Thiocystis violascens DSM 198: one gene and its partner. The protein of the gene in region 2 binds, or shares a complex with, the protein of the main gene of each other region. Links are inferred from orthologs where the notes say so. Each region holds a gene or a part of one and is shown on either strand. Other genes may lie near its edges.

The links. Proteins that work in one complex are often made in the same cells at the same time.
Region 1: the proteins of trxB (region 2) and trxA are in contact, whole or in part, in a crystal structure (PDB 1F6M), measured with the Escherichia coli proteins. The link is inferred for Thiocystis violascens DSM 198 from one-to-one orthologs.

The regions. Positions count from the first base shown.
Region 1 is NC_018012.1:2,749,602-2,754,297, reverse strand. What follows is about bases 1-2,978. They hold trxA (thioredoxin TrxA), read left to right. Parts: upstream 1-1,315; coding sequence 1,316-1,642; downstream 1,643-2,978. Other genes in these bases: rho (transcription termination factor Rho), read left to right, coding at 1,827-2,978; THIVI_RS12150 (DEAD/DEAH box helicase), read right to left, coding at 1-1,090. In the rest of the region: more of rho, read left to right, coding at 2,979-3,083; THIVI_RS12135 (GGDEF domain-containing protein), read right to left, coding at 3,333-4,696. UniProt on the Escherichia coli protein: Participates in various redox reactions through the reversible oxidation of its active center dithiol to a disulfide and catalyzes dithiol-disulfide exchange reactions.
Region 2 is NC_018012.1:1,023,421-1,029,794, forward strand. The notes cover bases 1,323-4,260. They hold trxB (thioredoxin-disulfide reductase), read left to right. Parts: upstream 1,323-2,277; coding sequence 2,278-3,243; downstream 3,244-4,260. Other genes in these bases: THIVI_RS04595 (high-potential iron-sulfur protein), read right to left, coding at 1,323-1,417; THIVI_RS04600 (C40 family peptidase), read right to left, coding at 1,553-1,930; THIVI_RS04610 (GNAT family N-acetyltransferase), read left to right, coding at 3,506-4,260. Outside these bases: THIVI_RS04590 (hypothetical protein), read right to left, coding at 53-1,009; more of THIVI_RS04595, read right to left, coding at 1,055-1,322; more of THIVI_RS04610, read left to right, coding at 4,261-4,645; aat (leucyl/phenylalanyl-tRNA--protein transferase), read left to right, coding at 4,642-5,394; THIVI_RS04620 (arginyltransferase), read left to right, coding at 5,391-6,149.

The sequences.
Region 1 (4,696 bases), 1.7 Mb from region 2 along the record:
AGGTCTCGCAGACGAAGCCGATGGCGTCCCCGGCAGCGCCGGCGCGCGCGGTGCGCCCGATGCGGTGAACATAATCCTCGGGATCTTCCGGCAGGTCGTAATTGACCACATGGGTCACGTCCGGGATGTGCAGACCGCGCGCGGCCACGTCGGTGCCGACCAGCACCGGCAGGTTACCCTCGGTGAAATCGCGCAGCAGCTTGAGACGCTTGTTCTGCGGCACGTCACCGGACAGGACGGCGGTGTTGATGCCGTTGCCCTGCAGATAGCCCCAGACCCGGTCCGCCTCGCGCTTGGTGTTGACGAAGACCATGATGCGGGCATCCTTCCAGCCGCGCACCAGTCCGATCAGCAGCGGGATCTTTTCCTCGTTGGAGGTCATGTAACAGCACTGACGCACGCGGTCGGCTGTGATCTTGTCGGTCTCGATCTTGATCAGTTGCGGGCGGTTCATGTGCTCGTAGGCGAGTTCGGTCACCCGATAGGAGAGCGTGGCCGAGAACAGCATGCCGAGCCGCGACTCGGGGGGTGGCATCCGGCGTAGCAGAAAACGGATGTCCTTGATGAATCCGAGGTCGAACATGCGGTCCGCCTCGTCGAGCACCACCGCCTCGATGGCCTTGAGATCGAAGACGTTCTGCTTCAGATAGTCGATCAGGCGTCCCGGCGTGCCGATCAGGATATCGACCCCGGCGGCCAGATCGTCGCGTTGCTGTTGATAGCCGGTGCCGCCATAGACCAGCCCGGCCCGTAGCCCGGTGTGGGTGGCGAGCAGCAGGGTATCGCGGTGAATCTGCACCGCCAGTTCGCGCGTCGGCGCCAGGATCAGCGCCCGTGGATGGCTGATCTGTCCCGGCGGCGGTGGCGGCGTGTTGAGCAGTCGCTGCATGACGACCAGCAAAAAGGCGGCGGTCTTGCCGGTGCCGGTCTGGGCCTGGCCGGCGACATCGCGCCCGGCCAGGGCGATCGGGAGGGTTTCGGCCTGAATCGGCGTGCAGCGGGAAAAACCCGCGTCGGCGAGGCCGGCCAGGATGCGCGGGTCGAGGTCGAAGCCGTCGAAACGGACCTGGGTGAGATGTTTATCTGTCATGAAATTTGGCTGTCGGGATTGTCGATCGTTGAGGCCATGAGCCTCGCGAACGGGCAAGGCTTGCAAATTGTCTGCGCTTTGGATCAAATAGCATCTTACCCAAGGGCTGTTATCAACGCCAATCCGCCCGCCCGCCCCTCAAGCCGATCCGCGCGCCGCCTTCACTGGCCGGTCATCACGCCTTTCACACAACTCAATGCAAAATAAAAATGGGAGATAACTTCAGTGAGCGATAGCATCGTCCATGTGACCGATGACTCTTTCGAAGAAGAGGTTTTGAAATCCCCCGAACCCGTGCTCGTGGATTACTGGGCCGACTGGTGCGGGCCGTGCAAGATGATCGCGCCGGTGCTCGACGAGATCGCCGGGGAATACGCGGGCCGGCTCAAGGTCGCCAAGCTCAATATCGACGAAAACCCCGGCACGCCGCCGCGCTACGGCATTCGCGGCATTCCGACGCTGATGCTGTTTCGCGCCGGCGAGGTCGAGGCGACCAAGGTTGGGGCGGTGTCCAAGTCGCAGTTGACCGCCTTTATCGACAGCAATCTTTGAAGCGACGCGCCGACAAGACCCGCGTGTTTTTCACGAAACCGCCTGGAACAAACCAACGCGGGGCGCCCGACCGGGCGCCCTCTCTCCGGTAAGCTGCCGCCCTTCAGTCGCCTTCCCGCGCGACTCCGGCCCTTCGCGGGGCGCTGCCGACCAGCCACGACCTCTGTCCTTAACGAAAATCGCGATGAATCTAACCGAACTGAAGAAAACGCCAGTGCCCGAGCTGGTTGCCCTGGCTCAATCCATGGAAATCGAGGGCGTTGGACGCTCGCGCAAGCAGGATCTGATCTTTGCCATCCTCAAGGCCCAGGCCAAGCGGGGCGAGGATATTTCCGGCGACGGCGTGCTGGAGATCCTCTCGGACGGCTTCGGCTTTCTGCGCTCCGCCGATGCCTCCTACCTCGCCGGTCCCGACGACATCTATGTCTCGCCCAGCCAGATTCGCCGCTTCGCGTTGCGCACCGGCGACACCATTTCCGGCAAGATTCGTCCGCCCAAGGACGGCGAGCGCTATTTCGCGCTGCTGAAGGTCAACGACATCAACTTCGACCGGCCCGAGAACGCCAAGTCGAAGATCCTGTTCGAGAACTTCACCCCGCTGTTCGCCAACAAGCGGCTCACGCTGGAGATCGGCAACGGCAGCACCGAGGACATCACGGCGCGCACCATCGATCTGGTGGCGCCCATCGGCAAGGGCCAGCGCGGGCTTATCGTCTCGCCGCCCAAGGCCGGCAAGACCATGATGTTGCAGAATATCGCGCAGTCCATCGGGCACAATCACCCGGACTGTTATCTGATCGTGCTGCTGATCGACGAGCGCCCGGAAGAGGTCACCGAGATGGCCCGTTCGGTGCGCGGCGAGGTGATCTCGTCGACCTTCGACGAGCCGGCGACCCGTCACGTTCAAGTGGCCGAGATGGTCATCGAGAAGGCCAAGCGGCTGGTCGAGCACAAACTCGACGTGGTGATTCTGCTCGATTCGATCACTCGTCTGGCGCGTGCCTATAACACGGTGGTGCCCTCGTCCGGCAAGGTGCTGACTGGCGGCGTGGACGCCAACGCGCTGCAACGGCCCAAGCGTTTCTTCGGTGCGGCCCGCAATGTCGAGGAAGGCGGCAGTCTGACCATTCTGGCCACCGCGCTGGTCGATACCGGCTCGCGCATGGACGATGTCATCTACGAGGAATTCAAGGGTACCGGCAACATGGAGATCCATATGGATCGCCGTATCGCCGAGCGCCGCATCTTCCCCTCGATCAACATCAACCGCTCCGGCACCCGTCGCGAGGAACTGCTGATGGGGCCGGCGGAGCTTCAGAAGATGTGGATTCTGCGCAAGATTCTGCATCCGATGGACGAGCTGGCCGCGATGGAATTCCTGCACGACAAACTCAAGGCGACCAAGACCAATGACGAGTTCTTCTCGTCGATGAAGGGCTGACGGTTTTGCGTCGACCCTTGGGACCGCCGACAGGTTGTCGGCGGTCGCATTTGGTAAGAATTTTCCCGGAAATTGCCTAACCCGGATTTTTCACCACAAAGGCACGAAGAACGCAAAGGAAACAATATCTTGAAGATTTCCATGCGGCTTGTCTCCTGGTCGAGCCAGCCTCGGCCAAGCTTCCGCCAAACATCCTTGATTCAATCCTTTGCGGCCTTTGCGTCTTTGCGGTGAGAAATCCGGGTTAGGTTAAACCACCCGATCCCGCCCGCCCTCTTTCGCCTGATACAGCTTGCGATCGGCAGCCTCGACGAATTCGTCGAGACTCTCGACGCTGTATTCCTGGACGCCCGCGCTCACGGTCACCCGCAGGCGTGGCTGCGGCCACTTCAACGTCTTGAGCGTGATGCGGATTCGTTCCGCGATATCCTTGGCCTTCGCAGCGTCCGCGTGCGGCAGGATCACGAGAAATTCCTCGCCTCCGTAGCGTCCGGCCACGTCGACTTCGCGAATGCAAGCGCGGAGCACGACGGCAATCTGGATCAAGACCTCGTCGCCGACCCCGTGCCCGTAGGTGTCGTTGATGCTTTTGAAGTGATCCAGGTCGAACAGGATGACGGAGAGCGGATGGCCATAGCGGTTGACCAGATCGATCTCGCTGATCAACCGCGAAAAAAGATAACGCCGGTTGTAGAGTCCGGTGAGGCTATCGGTGAAAGACGCCGCGCGCAGCTCATCTTGGATTTTTTTCATGTCGGACACGTCAACCAGCGAGATCAGCCGGCTTGGCGCGCCGGAAAAACGCAGTGGAATCGTCGAAACCAACGCCCACCGCAGGGTTCCGTCCACGTCGAGGATGGGCATTTCGCGGGGTTCTTCCTCTTGATTCGGCAGCCCCGACGCATGAAGCGCACGCCAGGACTCGCTGGAGAAGCGCCCGTTTTGGTCTTCGCTCAGAGCAAGATACGCCTTGGCCGCCCGGTTGATCTGGCGCAATCCGCCTTGATCCGCTTCGATGAGCATCATGGGAAAGGGCGCCGCCTCGAAGATATTGCGCAGATTGGACTCGCTTTCGCCCAGGCGCCGCAGGAGTCGATTGCTTTCCCACCAGGCGAAACCGATCAGACCGAGGATGGTTCCGCCGAGCCAAAGCAGTTTGATCCGGACATCGCGTACCAGTTGCTCCAAAAACTGCGGGCTGGAGTAGCAGGTGGCGATCCCGACGAGCTGATGATTTCGCGGATGGTAAAGGGGAATCTGGGCGACGAAACAGTCGGCGCATTTGTCCTCTCCCAGGGCCACGTCGAGACTTCCGCTGGGTACACCGATCAGATCATAGTCGACGATCAGTTTGATTCCGCGGATGAAGGGTGCCCCGGTGGAGCGATCCTTGAGTAGCAGGATGGCGTCCAGCGCGGTTTGCAATTCGATCTGCAGGCGATCCAGGGCGACATCGCCGCCGAGGAGCTTCTCGATACCCTGGGCCTGGGCCTGTGCCAGCGCGCTCGAACGGCTCTCGGCCTCCGAGCGCAAGGTTGGCTCCAGCACCAGAGACCAGTGCAGGCCAATTAGGATGGTCAGTATCAGGCCGAGCAGACCAAAGATCAGCGCCA
Region 2 (6,374 bases):
CAAGGTTAGGAAGTGTTTGAAACGTCGTCTTTGGTGCTGGACGCGGCTTGAATCAGAGGTCGTCAACCCAGGAAAACTGAAAGAGCTGGAGCAAAATTCCAGCGATGCCGCCGCCAAACAGCCCCCCCAGAACCGCTTGCGGAATCTGCTGATGCATGCCAAGACTGGCGGTCTGCCACCACAGCCCAGGATCGATATTCGTCAGCGGACCGCTCACCATCCAGACGCTGCCCGCGGCAACGCTGGCGAGAACCGCCATGATCGCGGCCTCGGCCAGATTGCAGGGAAAGGATGCCTGACAAAACCGATGTGTCAATGCCACCCACCGCCTGACGCTCGCAACGTACAGCACGCCATTGATACTCACCAGAAAGGCCAGAACGACAAAAAGCGAGAAAGGCGCCGCATGGAAGGGCTCCGCAATCGCGAGCACCGTTCCCCCGATCGCCCCGGCGGCCAACCCAGCCAATGCCTTGGAGGCGACGTTCATGGAGCAGCGCGTGGGAAAGCGCACGAGCAGACCGACAGCCGCCGCGATGACGGCGGCGCCCAGCGCCGTGTATACGAAGGCTGACGGTCCGGTCAACACAATCAACAGAATGACCCCGACGCCAGCACCGATCGCGGAACTGATGAGTGAGATCTCGCGCGCACCGTAGAGGACTGCGGTGACCGCGCCCGTCACTGCGGCGGCGATCACATAGGTGAATCCGCCAAAACCCAAACCTTTCAATAATTCCGAGAGCCCCGTGAAAAGAGGCGCATAGATCATCCCATGCAGGCTCCAGATGATTCCGCGGATAAAGGCAAGCCGCAACCGGGAAGCCGCGCTCGGGCGGGGGAGGTCCAGGCTCACTGAAGCGGCCGGACTGCCAGGATTCGGGGGTTCGTAAGAAATAGCCATAGACTTGAGTTTGAAAAACGTATCACGCAAAAACCGGTTTCCGGCCAGATAAACCGGTCGAACCCTACCTGCAAAACCAGAATGAACCAATGAAAAACGGGGCACTCGGCCCCGTCTTCGATCTCGCCTGGAGGAGCGAGTCGCTCAGGATCAACCGGCCTTCAGGGTCCAGGAAGAACACCAGCCATTAACGTTGATCAGCTTGCCGGGGAAGAGCGAACAGCCTTTCCAGTCGCCTTCGCCCTGGTCGGCCAGCATGAACTGGCAGGTCGCGCAGTGCTGCTCTTCGGCCGGGGCGCCAGGACGGGCGGCGGCGACACGCTCGGACTTGGTGGCGTCCTGATTGTACTTCAGGGCAACCGCGGTCGGGTCATCGGCGGCGACCGCGTTCGCGGGCGCGGAAGCGCGCGCGGTGCCGAAACCGACCAGGTTGATCATGGGGATGGCCGCGGCGGTACCCAGCATCACTTTGACGGCGTCGCGACGGCTCTTGCTGATTGGCTTATCGGACATTGATGTCACTCCTACTCAGTTAGGTACGGTTGTAGTGATCTCGTCACTCCCGGCATCGTCGCCGGAAGCCGACCGGCATTGTGCTACAGGAAACCGAAAAAGGCGAGCCGCAAGCCCGAAGATTCGGCGTCGACCTCAGTTGAGATAGGTGCCCGCGCCAAGGTAGCGCGCGGTCCAGTAAGGCGTATCCAAGCGGGCCAGTTGCACCCGATGGCGAGAAGTCGAGGCATGCACGAAGCGATCACTGTCCACCATCAACCCGACATGGTAGACGCCCGGTCCCGTCCTGAAAAAGACCATATCGCCCGGACCGGGACGCCCCAGCCTGACTGGCTTCGACGCCCGATGCTGTTCCACGGCGACGCGCGGGATCGCAACGCCGGCGACGTGATGTGCGTATTGGGTCAGGCCGCTACAATCGAAGCCCGAGGCGGGCGAGGATCCCCCGTAAACGTAGGGGGTGCCGATCTGCGACAATCCGGCCAGCACCACCTCGCCACGACGCCCGCTCAAATCCCTGTCGCCCCCCCTCGATGCACAGCCCGATAGGCTCGCCAGAACCAGAATCCCGATCCACAATCTCGTGCTTCGCGCAAGACACATCTTCATAAATCACACTCGATTCATGTCGCAATCTTTTGTATTTGTAGTTTTAGTCCGCGATGACGGTATCTGTCAATGCCTCCAGTCAAATCCTTTCCGAAGCGCCGGGCAGCGCGCTGCTTTACGTCATTTCCGCCAGCCAGTACAGTGGCTGCCTTCAAATCAGGCAGGCGCGCGGCACCGCGACGATCGCTTTTGACGCCGGGTGTCCGCGACAACAGGCCACCGCCCGCCACGCGATATTCGGAGTCCATTGCATGAGCGAAACCAAACACTGCCGGCTACTGATCCTGGGATCGGGCCCCGCCGGCTATACCGCCGCGGTCTACGCGGCCCGCGCCAATCTCAACCCGGTCCTGGTCACCGGCCTGGAGCAGGGCGGCCAGTTGATGACCACCACCGAGGTCGACAACTGGGCCGGCGATCCGGATGGCGTGCAGGGGCCTGAACTCATGGAGCGGATGCGCCGGCATGCCGAGCGGTTCGGGACCGAGATCCTGTTCGATCACATCAACGCGGTCGATCTCGCCGAGCGGCCCTTCCGTCTCACCGGCGATGCGGCGGTCTATACCTGCGACGCACTGATCGTCGCGACCGGCGCCAGTGCCATGTATCTCGGCCTTCCCTCCGAGGAGACATTCCGCGGACGCGGCGTCTCCGCCTGTGCCACCTGCGACGGCTTTTTCTACCGCAACCAGAAAGTCGCCGTCATCGGCGGCGGAAACACCGCAGTCGAAGAGGCGCTATACCTCTCGAATATCGCCTCCGAGGTCACCCTGGTGCACCGCCGCGACGCGCTGCGAGCCGAGAAGATTCTCCAGCGGCAACTCCTCGAAAAAGCCGACAAGGGCAACATCAAGCTCGCCTGGAACCAGACGCTCGACGAAATCTTGGGCGACGCGACCGGCGTGACCGGGATCCGCATCAAAAGCACGCTGGACGGGACGACCCGGGATATCGACCTGCAGGGCGTCTTCATCGCCATCGGCCACAAACCGAACACCCAGATCTTCGAGGGCCAGGTCGACATGGCGGGCGGATATATCAAGGTCCAGAGCGGCACCCGGGGCAACGCGACCGCAACCTCGGTGCCCGGCGTTTTCGCCGCTGGCGATGTGATGGACCCCATTTACCGTCAGGCCATTACGTCCGCCGGCACCGGCTGCATGGCGGCCCTGGACGCCGAGAAATTTCTGGATGCCATGGCGGTTGGCGGGGTTTAAGGGGCAAGGGCATTAACTATGGGATCTTTGGTATCCCTGAAGCCGTTCGTGGTGAGGCCCTCGAACCATGAACGGCTTCACGCGCCGAGGCCCGGATCGGAAAATCTTTTTCCGTAAATCGTCAAAAATTAAATTGGTACGGCCGCCACGCAAACAAACACAACCTTGCCCCTTGCCCCTTGCCCCTTGAGTCACTCGATCGCGTCGCAATGTACCGACTGACAACCTTGCCCCTGCCCTTCAGTCAACTGACACCGCCGCGATGTACAAGGTCACAACCCATTCCGCCATCGTGGAGATTTCCGCCGAGCAATGGAATCGTCTCGTCGATCCCGACACCCCTTTTCTGCGGCATGAGTTTCTCGCCGCACTGGAGCGTCACGACGGCGTCGGCGAGAAGTTCGGCTGGCTGCCCCATCACCTGGCCCTGCGCGATCAGGACGGCCGGCTGCTGGCGGTCACGCCCTGTTATCTGAAGTTCAATTCCTATGGCGAATTCGTCTTCGACTGGGCTTGGGCCGATGCCTACCAGCGTCATGGACGGTACTATTACCCAAAACTTGTCGTGGCCTCGCCGTACACCCCCGCGACCGGTTCGCGGCTGTTGACCGGTGCCGCGCCCGAGCGTCGCGCGTATGCCCAGGCGCTCATTCAGGGCGCGGTGCGGGTGGCCGAGCAGCTGGACGTGTCCTCGCTGCACTGGCTCTTTACCGCCGCCGACGAGACCGACTGGCTGGAAGATCAGGGGTTGATGCGGCGGGTTGGCTGCCAATTCCATTGGCACAATCGCGGATACGATTCTTTCGAGTCGTTGCTCGGCGCCTTCACGGCGGAGAAGCGGAAAAAGATCCACCGCGAGCGTCGCCGCGTGGCGGACAGCGGCGTGCGACTCCGTCGAGTGACCGGGGACGCGGTCACCGAGGCCGAATGGGCGATCTTCCACCAGCTTTACCGCGACACCTTCGACAAACGCGGCGGCATCCCGACCCTGACGCTCCCGTTCTTTCAGGACATCGGCGAGACCATGGGTCAAAATCTGCTGCTCGTTCTGGCCGAGCATGGCGGGAATATCGTCGCCGCCGCGTTCAATCTGATCGGCAGTCGTTCGCTCTATGGCCGCCACTGGGGCTGCTTTCAGGACTTCCATAGCCTGCATTTCGAGGCGTGTTACTATCAGGGACTGGAATACTGCATCGACTGCGGACTGGCGCGCTTCGAACCGGGCGCCCAAGGCGAACATAAAATCAGCCGAGGCTTTTTGCCCACGCCGACCTGGTCCGCCCATTGGATCGCCGATCCCGGATTCCGCGCCGCCATCTCCCATTTTCTCGACCAGGAGACCCGCGAAATGGACGATTATCTGGCGGACATGCACACCCACAGCCCCTATCGCAACCGATGATCGCCTTACTCGACCCCCAGGATCGGAACGCGTTTCCCGATATCGCTCAAGCCCTCCGCGAACCCAATGGTCTGCTGGCGGTCGGCGGCGATCTGACCCCGGCGCGACTCCAGAATGCCTACCGGCGCGGGATCTTCCCCTGGTTCAACCCTGGCGACCCCATTCTCTGGTGGTCCCCCGATCCGCGTACGATCTTGTTTCCAAAACAGTTGCGGATCTCGCGCAGCCTGGCGAAACGGCTGCGTCGACAACCCTTCGTCGTCACGCTCGACCGCGCCTTTCCTTGTGTGATTCGTGGCTGCGCGGCGCCCCGCGAGCCCCACGGCGGCACCTGGCTGATCCCCGAGATGATCGCCGCCTATGAGGCGTTGCATGCGCGAGGGCTAGCGCATTCGGTGGAAGTCTGGCAGGGCCAGGACTTGGTCGGCGGGCTTTACGGCGTCGCCATCGGGCGCGCCTTCTTCGGCGAATCCATGTTCAGCCGCGTCACGGATGCATCCAAGGTCGCGCTGGTGCATCTCTGCCAACAGCTTGAAAGCTGGAACTTCGGCCTCGTCGACTGCCAGATGCGAACCGACCACCTGATGCGCATGGGCGCCGTCGAAATGCCGCGCGCCGATTTCATTGGCCTGCTGGATCGGTTCTGCCCGCTTCCCGGACGCGACTTCAATTGGGACGATGGCGTCGTTCAGGTTCCTGATCGCCCAGCATTGCCCAATCCCACGCCAGCGCGTGCCGAGGCGCCATGAGTCAGGAAACCAATCCAAACCGAGGCCGCTATCTCGCCCTTTATATGACCGCCGAGCACCCCTGTTCCTATCTGGAGGGTCGGCAAGCCCGCACTCTCTTCGTCGATCCGAGCGCCCGCATCGACAATGCCACCTATCAAGTATTGATCGACCAGGGATTTCGGCGCAGTGGCTCTCACATCTACCGTCCCGCTTGCCGGGGCTGCTCGGCCTGCGTTCCTGTTCGCATTCCCGTGGAGGCATTTCGACCAGACCGCTCCCAGCGGCGCAACTGGAAACGCAACGCCCTGGATTTCGTGCTCGTCGATACCCCCGCAACCTTCAACCCCGAACATTTCAACCTTTACCGACGCTATCTGGAACGGCGTCATCCCGACGGCAGCATGGCGGACGATGCCAGCGAGGAGAGTTATCGGCGTTTTCTGGTCGAGCCTTGGGGTGGCGCTACGCGGTTCATCGAATTGCGGCTTGACGGACAACTGGTGGGCGTCGCTGTCACGGATTGGCTCGACAGCGGACTCTCCGCCGTTTACACGCTGTTCGACCCAGACCACGCCAGGCGCGCGCCGGGCACCTTCGCCGTGCTGTGTCAGATCGAGACAGCGCGGCGGCTTGGCCTGCAGTCTCTCTATCTCGGCTATTGGATCGAAAAAAGCCAGAAAATGGCCTATAAGGAGCGTTTTCGCCCGATCGAGACATGGAACGGACGTCGCTGGATGCGTTTCGAGCGATCGGCCGCACTGGATCCAGGGTAAATTCAGCGGCAGGTTCAGGAATTTTGGGCGCACGGACAAGCGATGGATTCTTGATCGAAAATCACCGCTCAGCGGTTCTCATTTAGGCGTCATCCGCCATCGCAGGAGTCCGCTTGCGGGCGACATGGTTTGTCAATCGACTTTTGGGTCCGCCAAACCCCGTCGCCCGGAACCAAGCCCGCAGATCCAGGCCCAGAAGTCGCCCGCAAGCGGGCTCCTACGGCA